Regions from separate parts of the Bradyrhizobium sp. BR2003 genome, predicted to be linked through region 2. Evidence: riboswitches for the same ligand, from Rfam matches in the RefSeq annotation. Region 2 holds a riboswitch; the other holds the start of a gene.
What was found. A riboswitch is a leader RNA that binds a small molecule or an ion and turns the genes downstream of it on or off. The one in region 2 is predicted to bind glycine.
Positions count from the first base shown of each region.

Region 1: another riboswitch for glycine. It lies ahead of gcvT (glycine cleavage system aminomethyltransferase GcvT); the one in region 2 lies ahead of E2I15_RS02000 (D-amino acid dehydrogenase).

Region 1 is NZ_SMYJ01000024.1:99,671-108,643, reverse strand. It holds gene gcvP (aminomethyl-transferring glycine dehydrogenase) at 1-253, opposite strand, end outside; gene gcvH (glycine cleavage system protein GcvH) at 276-641, opposite strand; gene gcvT (glycine cleavage system aminomethyltransferase GcvT) at 662-1,807, opposite strand; glycine riboswitch at 1,949-2,037, opposite strand; gene alaS (alanine--tRNA ligase) at 2,240-4,912, shown strand; gene E2I15_RS16655 (cyclic nucleotide-gated ion channel) at 4,933-6,174, shown strand; gene E2I15_RS16650 (DUF3455 domain-containing protein) at 6,171-6,671, opposite strand; gene E2I15_RS16645 (NADP-dependent isocitrate dehydrogenase) at 6,708-7,922, opposite strand; gene E2I15_RS16640 (alpha/beta hydrolase family protein) at 8,049-8,973, opposite strand, start outside.
Region 2 is NZ_SMYJ01000007.1:56,353-65,325, forward strand. It holds gene E2I15_RS01990 (ABC transporter permease) at 1-883, opposite strand, end outside; gene E2I15_RS01995 (ABC transporter permease) at 887-1,828, opposite strand; gene E2I15_RS02000 (D-amino acid dehydrogenase) at 1,989-3,347, opposite strand; glycine riboswitch at 3,411-3,530, opposite strand; glycine riboswitch at 3,532-3,638, opposite strand; gene E2I15_RS02005 (M20/M25/M40 family metallo-hydrolase) at 3,730-4,860, opposite strand; gene E2I15_RS02010 (ABC transporter substrate-binding protein) at 5,126-6,745, shown strand; gene E2I15_RS02015 (hypothetical protein) at 7,029-7,556, opposite strand; tRNA gene E2I15_RS02020 (tRNA-Leu) at 7,516-7,602, opposite strand; gene E2I15_RS02025 (twin-arginine translocation pathway signal) at 7,827-8,261, shown strand; gene E2I15_RS02030 (FAD-dependent monooxygenase) at 8,301-8,973, opposite strand, start outside.

The DNA of each region.
Region 1 (8,973 bases), on a different contig from region 2:
GCGAGGTGAACACCTGGTTCTGCGCGGCGAGCTCGCTCATATGCGCGAGCGCCTCGGTCTCGCTCAGCGCGCGGCCGAGATCGAGCGGCGCCTTCTGGCGGATCGACGCCGGCAGCGTCTCATTCATCAGCGCCTGCAGGCTCGCGGCGCCGACCGTCTCCAGCATCGCGGTGATGTCGCGCGGCGACGGTCCGATATGGCGGCGGACGAAATCGGTGGCGGCTTCGTTGATCGGCTTGAAGGGCGCGTTCATGGGTGATCCTCGGGGTGATCCTTTAGGCGGTGTGCGCGGCGTAGGCGGCCTCGTCCATCAGGCCGCCGAGCTCGCCCTTGTCTGCAATCTTCATCTTGAAGAACCAGGCCTTGCCGCCGGCGTCCGAATTGACCAGCGCGGGCTCGGCGGCGAGCGCGTCGTTGACCTCGACCACCTCGCCGGTGATCGGCGCGTAAACGTCGGAGGCGGCCTTGACGGATTCGACGACCGCGGCGGCCTCGGCCTTCTTCAGGCTGCGGCCGATCTTGGGCAGTTCGACGAACACGACGTCGCCGAGCTGCGACTGCGCATAGTCGGTGATGCCGATCGTGGCGACGTCGCCTTCGATGCGGAGCCATTCGTGGTCGGACGTGTACAGCGTCGTCATGGGGATCGATCCTTTGGCGTTTAGCGTTTGTAGGTATTGGGGACGAAGGGCGTGGCGGCGACCTTCAGCGGAAGCCGCTGGCCGCGCACTTCGGCGAAAACGGTGGTGCCGACCGTGGAAAGGGCGGTGGGCAGATAGCCCATCGCGACCGGCGCATTGAGGCTCGGGCCGAAGCCGCCCGAGGTCACCTTGCCGATCTGCTCGGTCGAGGCGGCATCGGCGAACAGTGCGGCGCCTTCGCGCACCGGGGCGCGGCCGTCGGGCTTCAGGCCGACCCGCCGGCGCGCGGCGCCATCTGCGAATTGCGCGAGAATCTTGTCGGCGCCCGGGAAGCCGCCGGCGCGGGCGCCGCCGCTGCGGCGAACCTTCTGCACCGACCATTCCAGCGCGCCTTCGACCGGCGTCGTCGTGGTGTCGATGTCATGGCCATAGAGGCACAGCCCGGCTTCGAGCCGCAGGCTGTCGCGCGCGCCGAGCCCGATCGGCAACACGTCGGGATTGTCGAGCAGCGCGGTGACCAGGGCTTCCACCTTGTCTGCGGGCACGGAAATCTCAAAGCCGTCCTCGCCGGTGTAGCCGGAGCGCGAGACGAAGCAGTCGACGTCGCCGACGCGGCGCGGACCGGCGTCCATGAATTTCATCGAACTGACATCTGCACAAAGTTTCGCCAGCGCCGATTCGGCCTTCGGCCCCTGCAGTGCGATCAGCGCGCGGTCGGCCAGCGATACGATTTCGCAAGCGTCGGCGAGACTAGCGCGCAGATGCGCCTCGTCCTCGGCCTTGCAGGCGGCGTTGACCACCAGGAACAGGTGATCGCCGAAATTCGCCACCATCAGGTCGTCGAGCAGGCCGCCGTCATTGTTGGTGAATTGCGCGTAGCGCTGCCGTCCCGGCGCGATACCGACGATGTCCTGCGGCACCAGTTTCTCCAGCGCGAGCGCCGCGTCGGCGACCTTGCCGGATTTGGCCTTCAGCACCAGCTGGCCCATGTGCGACACGTCGAACAGGCCGGCTTCCTTGCGGGTGTGCAGATGCTCCTTCAGCACGCCGGCCGCATATTGCACCGGCATGTCATAGCCGGCGAACGGCACCATCCTGGCGCCGCGCGCCAGGTGCAGCGCGTGCAGCGGGGTCTGTTTCAGCGGGGAAGTTTCGTGTGCAAGCATCACAGGGCCCTCGCGGTTCCCGTCGGGGATCTATTTCCCCTTGAGAAACCTGCAGAAAGCCCCATCTGTCGCTGTGCCTGAGAGTATTATCCCGTCGGCGGACGCATCGGGGCGAACCCCAGCGTCTCTTTCCAGATGTCAGACGTCACGCGGTCCTTTTGCCTGAGAGTTTCCGGGGCGGTTGCTCCTTCGGCGCCGGCGATAAGGCCGGTCTCTCCCGACGTGACTAGGTATAGGTAGGTAGAAAACACGGCGCCACCAAGACTGTCAACGCAGCTGCAGCAACTATCCAATGGGCTTTGTGCTGCCGCGGCAAGCCCATGATCCGCCTGCACAGTTTCTGGACACCGCAGCTGGCAATGTCTAAAAGCGTTCGGCCGGAAAATGACGCCTTTTTGCGGCTGGCCGGCCCCTTTTTCCGATTGGATGAACATGAGCAGCGTCAACGACATCAGGTCGACATTTCTGAACTTCTTCAAGGAGAACGGGCACGAGATCGTGGCCTCGTCGCCGCTGGTTCCGCGCAACGACCCGACCTTGATGTTCACCAATGCCGGCATGGTGCAGTTCAAGAACGTCTTCACCGGCGTCGAGAAGCGCGGCTATCAGCGCGCCACGACGTCGCAGAAGTGCGTGCGCGCCGGCGGCAAGCATAACGACCTCGACAATGTCGGCTATACCGCGCGCCATCTCACCTTCTTCGAGATGCTCGGCAACTTCTCGTTCGGCGATTACTTCAAGGAGCGCGCGATCGAGCTCGCCTGGAATCTGATCACGAAGGATTTCGGGCTGAAGAAGGACAAGCTGCTGGTCACCGTCTACCACACCGACGACGAGGCGGCCGGCTACTGGAAGAAGATCGCAGGCTTCTCGGACGACCGCATCATCCGCATCCCGACCTCGGATAATTTCTGGGCGATGGGCGACACCGGCCCGTGCGGTCCGTGTTCCGAGATCTTCATCGACCGCGGCGAGCACATCTGGGGCGGCCCTCCTGGCACTCCGGAGGAGGATGGCGATCGCTTCCTCGAATTCTGGAACCTGGTGTTCATGCAGTACGAGCAGGTGACGAAGGAGGAGCGCGTGGCGCTGCCGCGTCCCTCGATCGATACCGGCATGGGGCTGGAGCGCATGGCCTGCATCCTGCAGGGCGTCGAGAGCGTGTTCGAGACCGATCTGTTCCGCAACCTGATCGATGCCGCCGCGTCCACCCTCGGCCACGGTCCGAACGAGCAGAACGTTGGGTCGTATCGGGTCATCGCGGACCATCTGCGCTCGTCGGCGTTCCTGATCACCGACGGCGTGCTGCCGTCGAACGAGGGCCGCGGCTACGTGCTGCGCCGGATCATGCGCCGCGCGATGCGCCATGCGCAGCTCCTGGGCGCGAGCGAGCCGCTGATGCATCGCCTGGTCTGGGCGCTGGTCCGCGAGATGGGCCAGGCCTATCCGGATCTGGTCCGCGCCGAGAAGCTGATCGAGGAGACGCTGCGGCTGGAGGAGACGCGCTTCCGCAAGACGCTGGCGCGCGGCCTGTCGATCCTCGACGAGAAGAGCGCCGGCCTCAAGAAGGGCGACATGTTCGACGGCGACACCGCGTTCACGCTGTACGACACCTACGGCTTCCCGCTCGATCTGACGCAGGACGCGCTGAAGTCGCGCGGCATCAGCGTCGACCAGGCAGCGTTCACCGACGCGATGGAGCGGCAGCGCGTGAAGGCGCGTGCCTCCTGGGCCGGCTCGGGCGAGGCGGCGAGTGAGGCAATCTGGTTCCCGCTGCGCGAGAAGCTCGGCGCGACGGAGTTCTTGGGCTACGAGACCGAGAGCGCGGAAGGTGCGGTGACGGCGCTGATCAAGGACGGCGCCGAGGTCGAGAGCCTGAAGGCCGGCGAGAGCGGCGCGATCGTGCTGAACCAGACCCCGTTCTACGGTGAGTCCGGCGGCCAGGTCGGCGACACCGGCGTGCTGACCGGCGAGGGCGTCAAGTTCCGCGTCACCGACACCCAGAAGAAGGCCGGCGATGTGTTCGTGCATCTCGGCACGGTGGAGCAGGGCACGCTCGGCGTCGGCACCGCGCTGCAGCTCGAGGTCGATCACGCCAGGCGTTCGTCGATCCGCGCCAACCATTCGGCGACGCATCTGTTGCACGAGGCGCTGCGCCAGGTGCTCGGCGATCACATCGCGCAACGTGGCTCGCTGGTGACGCCGGACCGGCTGCGCTTCGACTTCGTGCATCCGAAGCAGATCACGCCGGAAGAGCTCGCCCGGATCGAGGACATCGCCAACGATGTGGTGCTGGAGAATGACGAGGTCACCACCCGGGTGATGGGTGTCGACGATGCCCGTGAGGCCGGCGCCCGCGCGCTGTTCGGCGAGAAGTACGGCGACGAGGTCCGCGTCGTGTCGATGGGCAAGGGTGCCCGCGATCACGGCCAGAATGCGCTTGGCTGGTCGGTCGAGCTCTGCGGCGGCACCCATGTCCGCCGCACCGGCGACATCGGCATGATCTCGGTGACCAGCGAGGGCGCGGTGGCGTCCGGCGTGCGCCGCATCGAGGCGCTGACCGGGCATCATGCGCGCAAGCACGCCAACGACACCATCGCGCTGGCCAAGACCGCGGCGCTGGAGCTGCGCACCACGATCGAGGACGTGCCGGCGCGCATCGCCGCGCTGATGGAGGAGCGCAAGAAACTCGAGCGCGATCTGTCTGACGCCCGCAAGAAGCTCGCGATGGGCGGCGGCGGTACGTCGAACGGCGCCACCTCGGCCGTTCGCGAGGTCGGCAACGTCAAGCTGCTCGCGCGCGCGGTCGAGGGCGTCGAGACCAAGGATCTCAAGAGTCTCGTCGACGACGGCAAGAAGCAGATCGGTTCGGGCGTGGTCGCGATCGTCGGCGTCACCGAGGACGGCAAGGCCGGCATTGTGGTCGGCGTCACCGCCGATCTGACCGCGCGGTTCAACGCGGTCGAGCTCGTGCGCAAGGGCTCCGAGGTGCTCGGCGGCAAGGGCGGCGGCGGCCGGCCCGACATGGCGCAGGCCGGCGGGCCCGACGGCGCCAAGGCGGACGCCGCGCTGTCGGCGATCGAACAAGCGATGGCCGGCGCCTGACGGAGAGGCTGATCGTGACGATGGCTCCGCTCAAGCCCACGATCAGCGATCCCCGGCTGCGCGACCGTCTCTACGAGCTGCTCGAGCGCGATGATCTGCCGCATTCGGGCGGTTTGCGGTTTGCCCGGACCATCATCGCCATCATCGCCGTTGACGTGCTGGCGGCGATCCTGGCCTCCATGCCCGAGATCGACGTGCAGTTCGGCTGGCTGCTGACGACCATCGAGATCGCGGCGGTCACCGCCTTCGCGCTGGAATATGCCGCGCGGCTGTGGAGCGTGGTCGGCCACTCCCTGCGCGACATGACGCCGGCGCGGGCACGGCTGGAATACGCCTTCTCGGCGCTCGGGGTGATCGACCTGCTGGCCTTCCTGCCGTCGGCCATTGCGCTCGCAATCGGCGACAAGACCGCGCTGGTGCTGCTCGGCATGCTGCCGTTCCTCAAGCTGGTGCGCTATTCGACCGCGATGCGCTCGCTGCTGGCGGCGCTGCATGCCGAGCGGCGCACGCTGTTCGGCTGCGTGGTGATCCTGACCGGCGCGGTTCTGCTGTTTGCCTCGCTGCTCTATGCCATCGAGCACAACGTGCAGCCGGACAAGTTCGGCACCATGCCGCAGGCGATGTGGTGGGCGATCGTGACGCTCGGCACCGTCGGTTACGGCGACGTCGTCCCGATTACGCCGCTCGGCCGGACCGTCACGGTGGTCGCGATCGTGGTCGGCTTTGCGATGATCGCGCTGCCGGTCGCGATCATCTCGACCGCGTTCGCCGACGAGGTCCGGCGCCGCGACTTCGTCGTGACCTGGGGCATGCTGGCGCGGGTGCCGCTGTTCTCGCATCTCAACGCAGCTGATATTTCCGACATCATGCGCCTGCTGCGGTCGCAGACCATCGAGGCCGGCGAGGTGCTGGTGCGGCGCGGCGATGCGGCCTCATCGATGTATTTCATCACCGCGGGCGAGGTCGAGATCGACCTGCCGAGCCAGCTTGTGCGGCTTTCCGACGGCGCGTTCTTCGGCGAGATCGCGCTGCTGCGGCGGACCAGCCGCTCCGGCACGGTGACGGCGACGCGCAAGACCAAGCTCCTGGTGCTCGATGCCCAGGACTTCCATGCCCTCATCGAGCGCATGCCGGCGCTCGCCGCCCATGTCAGGGAGACCGCGGAGGCGCGGCTCGCCGATCCGCTCACGGCCGGCGGTGACCTGGCCGCTGCAGAGATCGCCCAGGCGCCGCGCGAGGCCGACGGCGGCATCCGCGATTAGTCGCGGCGCAGGAAGACGTAGTCGGCGGAGTAGGCCGCGCCCTTCAGCGCGCCTGGTTTGTCGCAGGCGCCGCTGAGCTCGCCGCCCGAGGTGTTGATCCGCTGCACGGTAGCCACACCGGAGAGCAGGCCGTTGCCGCGGTGGGCAATCACCTCGAGCTTCAGCCAGGGAATATCAGCGGCGGTGGTGCCGGGTGCGCTGCCGGCGGTGCGGGCGGTCACGGCGCTGCCGTCGACATGCTCCCAGTTCGGACCCGCATAGTGCCGGCCGACCGTGCGGCCATCGGCGATCAGGGTGGCGATCGGTTCGCGGAACGACCAGGCAAGCTTGCCGTCGGTGATCGGCTTGCACTCATAGACCTGCACGCCCTCGGCATGGACCGACAGAACCGGGGACTCGCCGGGCGCCGCGACGGCGTCGGGCAGTGGACCGGCAGCGAAGGCCGCCGACCCGGTGAGCGAGAACGATGCGAGCACGACGGCTCTGACAAGGGCCATGGTCATGCTCGCACCTGTCTTCCCAGGATGACTGCCTCAGGCCGCCATCGCCTTCACGAGGTTATCGGACACCTTGTCGAGGAATCCGGTGGTCGAGAGCCAGCGTTGGTCGGCGCCGACCAGGAGCGCGAGGTCCTTGGTCATGTAGCCCTCCTCGACGGTCGCGACGCAGACCTTCTCCAGGGTGGTGGCGAACTTCGCCAGCGCCTCGTTGTTGTCGAGCTTGGCGCGATGGGCGAGGCCGCGGGTCCAGGCGAAGATCGACGCGATCGAGTTGGTCGAGGTCTCCTTGCCCTTCTGGTGCTCGCGGTAGTGGCGGGTCACGGTGCCGTGGGCGGCCTCGGCTTCCACGGTCTTGCCGTCCGGGGTGAGCAGCACCGAGGTCATCAGGCCGAGCGAGCCGTAGCCCTGGGCCACGGTGTCGGACTGCACGTCGCCGTCATAGTTCTTGCAGGCCCAGACATAGCCGCCGGACCATTTCAGCGCCGAGGCCACCATGTCGTCGATCAGGCGGTGCTCGTAGGTCAGGCCCTTGGCGTCGAATTCCTTCTTGAACTCGCGGTCGAACACGTCCTGGAAGATGTCCTTGAAGCGGCCGTCATAGACCTTCAGAATCGTGTTCTTGGTCGACAGATAGACCGGGTAGTTGCGCATCAGGCCGTAGTTGAACGAGGCGCGGGCGAAATCGGTGATGGAGTCGTCGAGATTGTACATCTCCATCGCGACGCCGGCGCCGGGCGCCTTGAACACTTCCTTCTCGATCACGGTGCCGTCCTCGCCGACGAACTTCAGCGACAGCGTGCCCTTGCCGGGGAACTTGATGTCGGTGGCGCGGTACTGGTCGCCATAGGCATGGCGGCCGATGATGATCGGCTTGGTCCAGCCGGGAACCAGGCGCGGCACGTTCTTGCAGATGATCGGCTCGCGGAAGATGCAGCCGCCGAGGATGTTGCGGATGGTGCCGTTCGGCGACTTCCACATCTGCTTCAGGCCGAACTCCTTCACCCGGGCCTCGTCGGGGGTGATGGTGGCGCATTTGACGCCGACGCCGACCTTCTTGATGGCTTCGGCGGCGTCGATGGTCACCTGGTCGTTGGTCTCATCGCGGTATTCCATGCCCAGATCGAAATAGAGCAGTTCGACATCCAGGAACGGGTTGATCAGCTTGTCCTTGATGTACTGCCAGATGATCCGGGTCATCTCGTCGCCATCGAGTTCGACGACGGGGTTGGATACCTTGATTTTTGCCATGACGGGGAGGCCCTCTTGGGAACGGCGCGCTTTTGACGGCGGGGGTGGAAAATACGCCTGCGCTATAGCACCGCCCGGGGGCGGGCGGAAGCGGAGGGGGTATGCACTTTAAGCCCATCTTTTCAGCTAAAACGCCGCCTGCGTCGCGGTCCCGGCCACGATGTACCAGGTCACGAACAGGCCCGCGATCAGGGCCCCCGGCAGGCTCGATCCGGTCCGCCGCCAGGTGAAGGTCGCGATCACGGCGACGATCGCGAGCAGCGGCACGAACTGGATCGCGACGATGGTCGAGAGCGGCACGAAACCGGGGTCCGGGACCGGGTTGAACAGCTTTCCCGTCAGCCACAGCGTGCCGTATTGCAGCACCAGCAACACGATGAAACCGAACGTCAGCGCCAGGATGTTGGTCAGGTACAGCGCCCCGCGCGGCGCATCCATGGTCGAGAAATTCCGGTGCAGCACGTGCAGCGCCACGACGAAAAACGCCGTGAACGGAATCAGATAGATCAGGAAGATGAGGAATTGCTTCGCGCTCATCAACTTGAGTGCGACAATCCAGAAGCGGAAGTCGATCTTGAAGGCGAGGTCGGCGAGCCACAGCGCGGCGTAGCCGACCGCGACCGAAGCCAGCGCGATCACGACGGATTGACCGACGAGGCCGGTCCGGCTGGCGCGCTTCGGGGCGAACCGCATCAGGGCGAGCGTGATCAGGCCGTTGATGATGGCCCAGACCAGGATCTGGTTGGTGATGCCCTGCGGCAGGAACGCGCTCGGGGTGACGAAAGTGCCGCCCAGCGCAAAGGCCGGGTAATAGGTCAGCGCCGGGATGAAGGCGGACAGGATGAACGCCGTGGTCCAGCGCCGGCCGCTGGCGGCCTGATGCGGCGGCATGGTGCCGTCGGCAACCGCCGGCAGCCGCAGGCGGGAGAACGTCCTGGCTTCCAGCAAGCCGTCGAACGTCCCGATGACCAGGGCGATGAAGCCGATCAGCGCAACCAGCGTGCCGATCTCCTTGCGGAACCAGATCTGGTCGTCGACCGGCCGCGGCGTG
Region 2 (8,973 bases):
TGCCCTCACGCTGCTTCATGCGGGGATCGAGCGCGTCGCGCGCGGCGTCGCCGATCAGGTTGACGCTGAGAATCGCGATCGAGAGCAGCAGCCCCGGCCAGAAGATCAGCGACGGCTTGACCTGGAAGTAGGCGCGGCCCTCGGCCATGATGTTGCCCCAGGTCGGCGTTTCCGGCGAGATGCCGGCGCCGAGGAACGACAGGATCGCCTCGGTCAGGATCGCGGACGCGCAGACATAGGTGCCTTGCACGATCAGCGGCGCAATCGTGTTCGGCATCAAATGCCGCCACATGATCTTCGGCAAGCTGGTGCCGAGCGAGATCGCGGCTTCGACATAAGGCTCCTCGCGTGCGGTCAGCACCACCGAGCGCACCAGCCGCGCCACGCGCGGGATCTCGGGGATGGTGATCGCGACCATCACGGTCCAGATGCTGGCGCCCGACAGCGACACCACGGCGATCGCGAGCAGGATGGCGGGGATCGCCATCAAGCCGTCCATCACGCGCATCAGCACCGCATCGACCCAGCGGAAGAAACCGGCGACGAGGCCGATCAGAAGACCGATGGCGATCGAACAGACGGCTGCGCCGAGCCCGATCACCAGCGAGATCCGTGCGCCGTAGATGATGCGCGACAACAGGTCGCGGCCATAAGCGTCGGTGCCGAGCAGATATTGTGCGCTCGACGGCTTCAGCCGCTGCGACGGCGTCAGCAGCAGAGGATCATGCGGCGCAAGCAGCGGCGCGAAGATCGCCATCAGGATGATGAGGGCGAGGCAGATCGTCGCAATTGCGATGATCGGCGTCGACGTCAGGAAGCCGAACTTGACGCGGAACGGCCGGGTAACGGGGATAGTGGATTCAGGAAGAGTTTCGATCGCCATTGCTCAGTACCGGATACGAGGATCGAGCAGGGTGTAGGCGAGGTCGATCAACAGATTGACCGCGACATAGATACCCGACGTCAAGAGGATCATCGCCTGGATCACCGGGTAGTCGCGCGCCAGCACCGCATCGACGGTGAGGCGGCCGATGCCGGGCAGGTTGAACACGCTTTCCGTGACGACGACCCCGGAGATCAACAGCGCGAAGCCGGAACCGATCACCGTGATGACCGGCACGGCCGCGTTGCGCAGCGCATGGCGCAGCAGCACGCCGGTCTCGCCGATGCCCTTGGCGCGCGCCGTGCGCACGTAATCCTCACCGAGCACGTCGAGCATCGAGGCCCGCGTCATGCGCGCGATCAGCGCGACGTAGATGAAGGAGAGGGTGCAGGTCGGCAGGATGATGCGCTCGAAGAACGGGCCGAAGCCGGCCGAGATGCTCTTGAAGCCCTGTACTGGAACCCAGCGCAGATCGATCGCAAAGATCTGGATCAGCACATAGCCGATCACGAACACCGGCACCGAGAAGCCGAGCACCGACAGACCCATCACGAAGCGGTCGATCCAGGTGCCGTGTTTCCACGCCGCGATCACGCCGAGCGGCACCGCCACCAAGATCGAGAGGATGATGGTGGCCAGCGCGACCGAGATCGAGGGCTCGAGGCGCGGGGCGATCATCTCGAGGATCGGCTTGTTCGAGATCAGGGAGACGCCGAGGTCGCCGTGCAGCAACTTGGCGACCCAGGTGTAGAACTGGATGTAGATCGGCTCGTTCAGACCAAGCGAGGTCCTGATACGTTCGAGCTGTTCGGGCGTCGCGTTGTCGCCGGCAAGGATGGCGGCGGGGTCGCCCGGCGTCAGCCGCAGCAACAGGAACACGAACAGAGCCACCACGCCCATCACGGGAATGGCGGCGAGGATGCGGCGAAGCAGATATCCGAGCAAATTGGATCCGTTGGGTTGTGGTCGATGAAGTCCCCAGCGGGGACCGTTGCACACCGGACCGTAGCACAGATGGTAAGAGACACACGGCAGAACTTGAGCAAGTCCCATGCCATCGGTGCTGCGGTTTTTGCGGTGCAGCTAATCAGTCCTGTTGGTGCGATTATTCCTCCGGTGAAGTTCGAAGCAGTCCACTGGAAGGTGGATTGATTTCAGCTTTGCGCGCGTTGGCAGGCACGTCGAGCCCGGCAGCCAACGTCGGCGCCATCGGCGGCGTGTCGAGGTCGCGCCAATCGTCGATCGCCTGGGCCACCATCTGCGCCGTCGCCGCCGACAGCGTCCAACCGAGATGACCGTGGCCGGTGTTGTAGAACACGCCCGGAATCCGTCCGGCGCGAACCACCGGCATCATGTTCGGCATCATCGGGCGCAGGCCCGCCCATGGCACGACTTTCGACGCATCGATCTTTGGGAAATGATGCCGCACCCAGTCCACCAGCGGTTGAATGCGGTCGGCGCGAATGTCGCGGTTGAAGCCGTTGAACTCGGCGGTGCCGGCGATGCGGAAGCGGTCGGCGCCGAGCCGGCTGGTGACGATCTTCGCAGCTTCATCGAGCAGGCTGACGGTTGGGGCGGCGTTCCGGCTTTGCGGCGCATCGAGCTGCACCGTGATCGAATAGCCCTTCACCGGATAGACATTGACGCGATCGTTGAGCAGGCTGGCGAAGTGGCGGCTCGCCACGCCTGCGCAAATCACGATCCCGTCCGCTTGCAATTGATGCCGCGTCGCGACCGCAGCTTCGTGTGAAGCAGCTTCGTTCCAGCCGATGCGGAAGCCGTCATCGCCGCGTGCGATCGTGTCGACGTCGGCTTCATGGACAAAGCTCGCGCCACGGCGGACGCAGGCGTCGGCAAGTCCACGCGTGAACTTGTGGATATCGCCGGTCGCGTCCGACGGCGTGAAGAAGCCGCCATAGCAGGTTGTCTGCAGCGCGGGTTCGATGATGCGGATTTCGTCTGATGTCACCGGTCGGCGGTCGAGCCCGCCTTGCTGCAGCAGCGTGTTGACCTTGAGGCCCGCCTCGAATCCGGCCTTGTCGTGATAGACGTGCAGGATGCCGCGGCGTTCGAGATCGAAGGCGATGTTCTCGCGCTGTGCGATCGAGAACAGGTGCTTGCGCGCTTCGATTGCGAGCCGCGTGGTCTCGATGGTGTTGCTGCGATAGCGCGTGATGTGGCCTACGAACTCGCCGATCCAGGAATATTTGTGCCAGCTCGGCTTCGGGTTCATCAGCAGCGGCGCGTCGCTTCTCAGCATCCAGCGCAGCCCCTTCAGGATGGTCGCGGCACTGTTCCACACTTCGGCGTTGCTGGCGGACAATTGTCCGCCATTGGCGAACGAGGTTTCCATCGCGGCGTAGCGATGCCTGTCGAGGACAGTCACCTTGTAGCCGCGTTCAAGCAGGGCATAGGCCGTCGTTACGCCGGTGATGCCGGCGCCGATGATCGCGATGTGTGGCATGATGGTTGTCAGGCTCCCGTGGGTTAGAGTCGCCGAACAGCCGGTGAAACCGGCATCGGCGCCCCATCTGTCACGGTACCTGAGAGCTTGATCCGCATCGGGCCGGGGCCGGAAGCGAACTATCCCCTTCGGTGGACGTCACGGCCCCTTGATGTGCGGCCATGTTCGTCTCTCTCCAGATTGTCCTGACGATACAGTCCTTTTGCCTGAGAGTTTCCGGGGCGGTTGCTCCGTCGGCGCCGAAGGCAACAACACGAATGTTGTCGCTTCGATCTCTCCCGCATCGTCGCGTTGGACGGCCGGACCGTAGGCGAAGCCTTAAAAATGGACAAGGCTAAATTTCGGTCCGGCAGTGCCAACGTGTTGTGCAGTGCAATCGATGTCAGTCCAGCGTCGCCAGCAGCGCCGCCATCAGGCGGCCGCGTTCGGCGAGGCTGTCGACCTCGATATGTTCGTTGAGTGTATGCGCATCGGCGCCGCGAACGCCGAGGCCGTCGAGCGTGGGGATGCCCATCGCGCCGGTGAAGTTGCCGTCCGAGCCGCCGCCGGCGCTGCCGTGCGGCAGATCGAGACCCATCGCCGCCGCAAGACCTTTTGCCTTTTCGTAGAGCGCCATGGTGCCCGCATCAGGTTCCCACACCGGGCGAGTGACGCCGCGCGTCACCTTGAAGGTGACGTCGTTGGCGGTACCCGACAGTGCCAGCATGCGCTCGACGCCACGGTCGAGATCGGCCTGGCGTTTGGCCATGCTGAGCGCTTCGCCGGTGCAGGTCGTCGCGACGCAATTGACCCACTGGCCGCCATGCACGATGCCGACCGAGAATGTGCAGTCCTCGGTGGTCATGCCGTCGATGGCGATGATCTGCCGCGCCATCTCGCGGATCGCGGAACGCCCGGAAGACAGCGTCGCGCCGGCATGGCTGGGCTTGCCGGTGGCTTCCAGATTGAAGCGCGCGATCGCATAGCGGCCGGTGACGACGCCGTTGTTCGGGCGGCCGGGCTCCGGCACCAGCACGTACTTGTTGCGCGCGGCTTCCGCCTCGATGATGTCGCGCGTCGACGGTGTGCCGACCTCTTCATCGGGAGTGAACAGCACGGTGATCGGCAGCGGCGTGGTGAAGGAGGCGCGCGCCAATTGCCTGATCGCCTCGATCGACAGGTAGTTGCCGCCCTTCATGTCGAAGATGCCCGGCCCGAAGCACTTGTTGCCCTCGCGCCGCCACTTCAGCTTCTCGATGGTGCCGACCGGGTGCACGGTGTCCAGATGGCCTGATATCAGGATGCCGGGCTGGCCTTGTTTCGGATGGGGGAAACGGGCGCGCACGCAGCCCGCGAAGCCCTGGCGTCCGGCGATGCGCTCGATCGTCGCACCCATGATCGCCATCTCGCGCGCGGCGAGATCGAGCATGCGCTCGACCGCGGCGGCGTCCCAGGTCGGGCTTTCGCATTCCACCCAGCTGCGCAGGCCCTGCAACATCGTTTCGGAATCAAAGGGGAGATTGGCTGGGTTCATCGTTGTTCTCTCTTGTTGTTCTGACGGCGCCGGCATCGCGCGCGCGTTACGAAAATCTCAGCCGATGATTTTGTAAAGCCAAAATCTGGCGTGCGGCCTCATTCGTTTGTGTACGTCCGATGCGGCCTGAAACCGATTGACGCGCTTGGCGCTTGGTGCAAGTCTCGATTTCACAAGCCATACAGCATGTTAGTTCGCCTAAATAACGAACCGCGTGCATAACGAATAAGCCGGCTTTGACCAGTTACACGTCAGGAGAGTTTGCATGTTCCCTATCTCGCGTTGGAAGCACCGCACGCTGGCGGCCGCGTTGACGGCGCTCGCGCTGTCGTTCGCGCCGCAGGAATTGTCATTCGCACCGCAGGCGATGGCCGCGGGCAAGACCATCACCGCGGTGATGCACTCGGATCTGCGCGTCATCGATCCGATCATGACCACGGCCTACATCACCCGCGATCATGGCTACATGATCTATGACACGCTGCTGGCGACGGATTCCAATTTCAAGATCCAGCCGCAGATGGCGGACTGGAAGGTCTCCGACGACAAGCTGACCTACACGTTCACACTGCGCGACGGCCTGAAGTGGCACGACGGCGCACCGGTCACCGCGGAAGACTGCGTCGCCTCGCTGAAGCGTTGGGGCAAGGTCGACGGCATGGGCCAGAAGCTGATGGACTTCACGGCGAGCCTGGAGGCGACCGACGCCAAGACCATCACGCTGAAGCTGAAGGAACCCTACGGCCTCGTGCTGGAATCGATCGGCAAGCCGTCGTCGCGCGTGCCGTTCATGATGCCGAAACGTCTTGCCGAGACGCCGCCGGACAAGCCGATCCCGGAACAGATCGGCTCCGGACCGTTCAAATTCGTGCAGGCGGAATTCCAGCCGGGCGTGAAGGCGGTCTATGAGAAGAACAAGGACTACGTGCCGCGCAAGGAGCCGGCGAGCTGGACCGCGGGCGGCAAGGTGGTCAAGGTCGACCGCGTCGAGTGGGTCACGATGGCCGATGCGCAGACCGCGGTGAACGCGTTGCAATCCGGCGACATCGATTTCATGGAGAACCTTCCGTTCGACATGCTGCCGGTGCTCGAAGCCAATCCGGATCTCAAGATCGACGTCCTGAACAAGTTCGGCTTCCAGACCCTCGGACGCATGAACTTCCTCTATCCGCCGTTCGACAATCCGAAGGTGCGCCGGGCTGCGTTCCTGGCGATGAACCAGAAGGACGTGCTGGACGCGCTGGTCGGCAACGCCAAGTACCAGAAGATCTGCGGCGCCTTCTTCGTCTGCGGCACGCCGCTCGAGACCGACGTCGGAGCCGAAACGCTGGTGAAGGGCAACGGCCTGGCGGAAGCCAAGAAGGCGCTCGCCGCGTCCGGTTATGACGGCACCCCCGTGGTGATCATGGCGCCGGGCGACGTCACGACGTTGAAGGCCCAGCCGGTCGTGGCTGCGCAGCAGTTGCGCGAGGCCGGCTTCAAGGTCGACCTGCAGGCCACCGACTGGCAGACCGTGGTGACCCGCCGCGCCAGCCAGAAGCCGCCGAAGGAAGGCGGCTGGAACATGTTCTTCACCAACTGGGTCGCGGCCGACGTCTCCGATCCGATCGTCAACGCGTCGATCACCGGTCGCGGCAAGAATGGCGGCTGGTTCGGCTGGGCCGAGGACGCGAAGATCGAGGAGCTGCGTGACAAGTTCGCACGCGCCGGCTCGGCTGAGGAAAAGAAGAAGATCGCCGCGGAAATCCAGACCGAGGCCTACGATCAGGTGATCTACGTTCCGCTCGGCCAGTACACCGTTCCGAGCGCGTGGCGGAAGTCGCTGACCGGTGTGCTCGACGGTCCGGCGACGCCGATCTTCTGGAATATCGACAAGTCCGAGTAAGCCTCGGCACGATGCAACGCAAATGGCCGGGACTTGTCCCGGCCATTTTTCTTTTCGCTTTCTTCGCTGTCGCTCGTCAGGTGTGACTGTCGCGGAGCTGTTCCAGTCCGCCATCAAGAGGTGGCCCGCTCTGTGGTGCGCGCTCCGGCGGGGAGGGGCGGTCCTTGCGCGGATCGCGTTGATCGGTCGGGCGCTGCGCTGGCGGATCGTCGTTCGGCATCGTCATGCTCCAATTGCTGCATGACAACAATGATGCCGTGGACTGGTTCCGAAGCGGCGGCCGCTAATGTGAATGGCCCGATCGCGCGGCAGCCGCACTCGACAGGCTCGTAAGCTGCGTCTGTCCGATGCCGGTTCCGTTGATCCAGACCGCCGCACCTGCGCCAAGCGCCAGCAATCCGTACAGCATGATCGCGCCGCGGATCCATCGCCGGTAGATCGCGCGGTCAGCGGGCGTCGCGTCGCGGAAATTCCATGCATTGAGCCCGTTGCTGCAATGAGCCGCATCGTCGCCATGCTCGAGAGCAGAGGCACCATGATCGCGCGCCGTTTCGCCAGCAATCCGATTGCTCTTGGCAATCCGATTGCGGTTCGCAATCTCCATCGCCGCCTCCGACCAAAATTGATTTCGACATGCGACGGCCGCGAAATGCGCGGCCCGAATTTCCAATGTGGGAAGACTACGACAGTCGGCGATCGCGGCGTGTGAACTGCGCCACAGCCGGAAAACACCACGCTGGCCCGTTCGGGTGCGCGTGGCATGTGAGGGCTGGTGCGGGCGGTGGGACTCGAACCCACACGACGTTGCCATCGAGGGATTTTAAGTCCCTTGCGTCTACCAGTTCCGCCACGTCCGCGTTGCGCCAGGCGCGCCGATTTCTAGCGCGTTTGGGCGCGGAGTGGAATTGTCATTATCCGGTGCTAACAGGTGCGCTTTCAAAGGCTTAAGCGGCGGCCCGCAATTCCATTTGCCTCGGCGGCCGAGCATTGGGATAAGCAGCGCGCCGCCGCGATTGAGCCTCAATCCGGACACCGGTGGCTGCTTTAGGCAATCTCAACACTGTCCGGTTAAGAAAGCTGAATGTCCGTTCGTTTCCCACGCCGCCTGAAGCTCTCTCGCGCGGCGGCCTCCATTGCGCTGCTCGCCTCGGCCGCGGGCGTGTCCGGCTGCGCGCAGATCGGCGACAGCGTGCCGTCGGCGTTCGCCGATCCCGCCAAGTACGAGCTCTATGATTGCAAGCAACTCGAGACCGAGCGCAGCAGCCTCAAGACCCGCGCGGCGGATCAGGAAAAATTGATGGCCAAGGCGGAGACCGGCGTCGGCGGTACCGTGGTCTCCGAGATGGTCTATCGCAACGAGCTGATCTCGATCCACTCCCAGCAGAAGCTGGCGGATGAGGCCTGGCGCAAGGGCAAGTGCCATGAAAGCCCGCCGGACACGCCTGCGGCCGCGGCACCCGCTGCCCCGACGCCGGCGGCGAAGGGCCCGCGCGCGCCGCGAGGCCTCGTCCACTAAGCCTGCGTGCCCAGACGAGCCGGTTATGATTGGCCGAGTTCAGGCGCGCCAATCGTAGATCCAGTCCTGCCGCGCCAGCATGCGCTCCGGACCGATGGCGCGGATCGCCAGATCGCGCGCGATCGCCGCCGGCCCGCCCAGATGATAGATGCGGCCCTGCTGTCGCGCCAGGCGCTGCACTTTCAGCACGCGCCCGCGCCGCATCCGTGCGTAGCGCTTCAGCGCGGCGGGAATGCCTGCGGTGTTTTCTCCGGTGCTGTCGCTCAGGGCCTTGGCGAGCACGGCCGCATCCTCGATCGCCATGCCGGCGCCTTGTGCGGCAAACGGCAACATCGCATGCGCGGCATCGCCGAGCAGCGTCACCGCGCCTTCGCTCCAGCGACCGAGGTCGGGCAGGGTGAACAGCGCCCATTTGCGCCAGCCATCGACCGCGCCGATCAGCATCCGCGCCGTCGCGGGCCAGCGCGCGGTGGCGAATGCAGCCTTGATCTCGTTGATGTCGCCGGGCTCGCTCCAGCCCGGCCGGTTCCAGGTACCCGATACGATCGCGACCACGTTGACCTGGCGTCCGGCCGAGATCGGATAGGCGACGAGATGCGCGTCCGGTCCCATCCAGAGCTGCACGCGCGGTGCGGTGTATTCATGCGGCAGGGCAGTGGCGTCCAGCGTGCCGCGCCAGGCGATCAGGCCGGAGAATTGCGGCTGTACATCC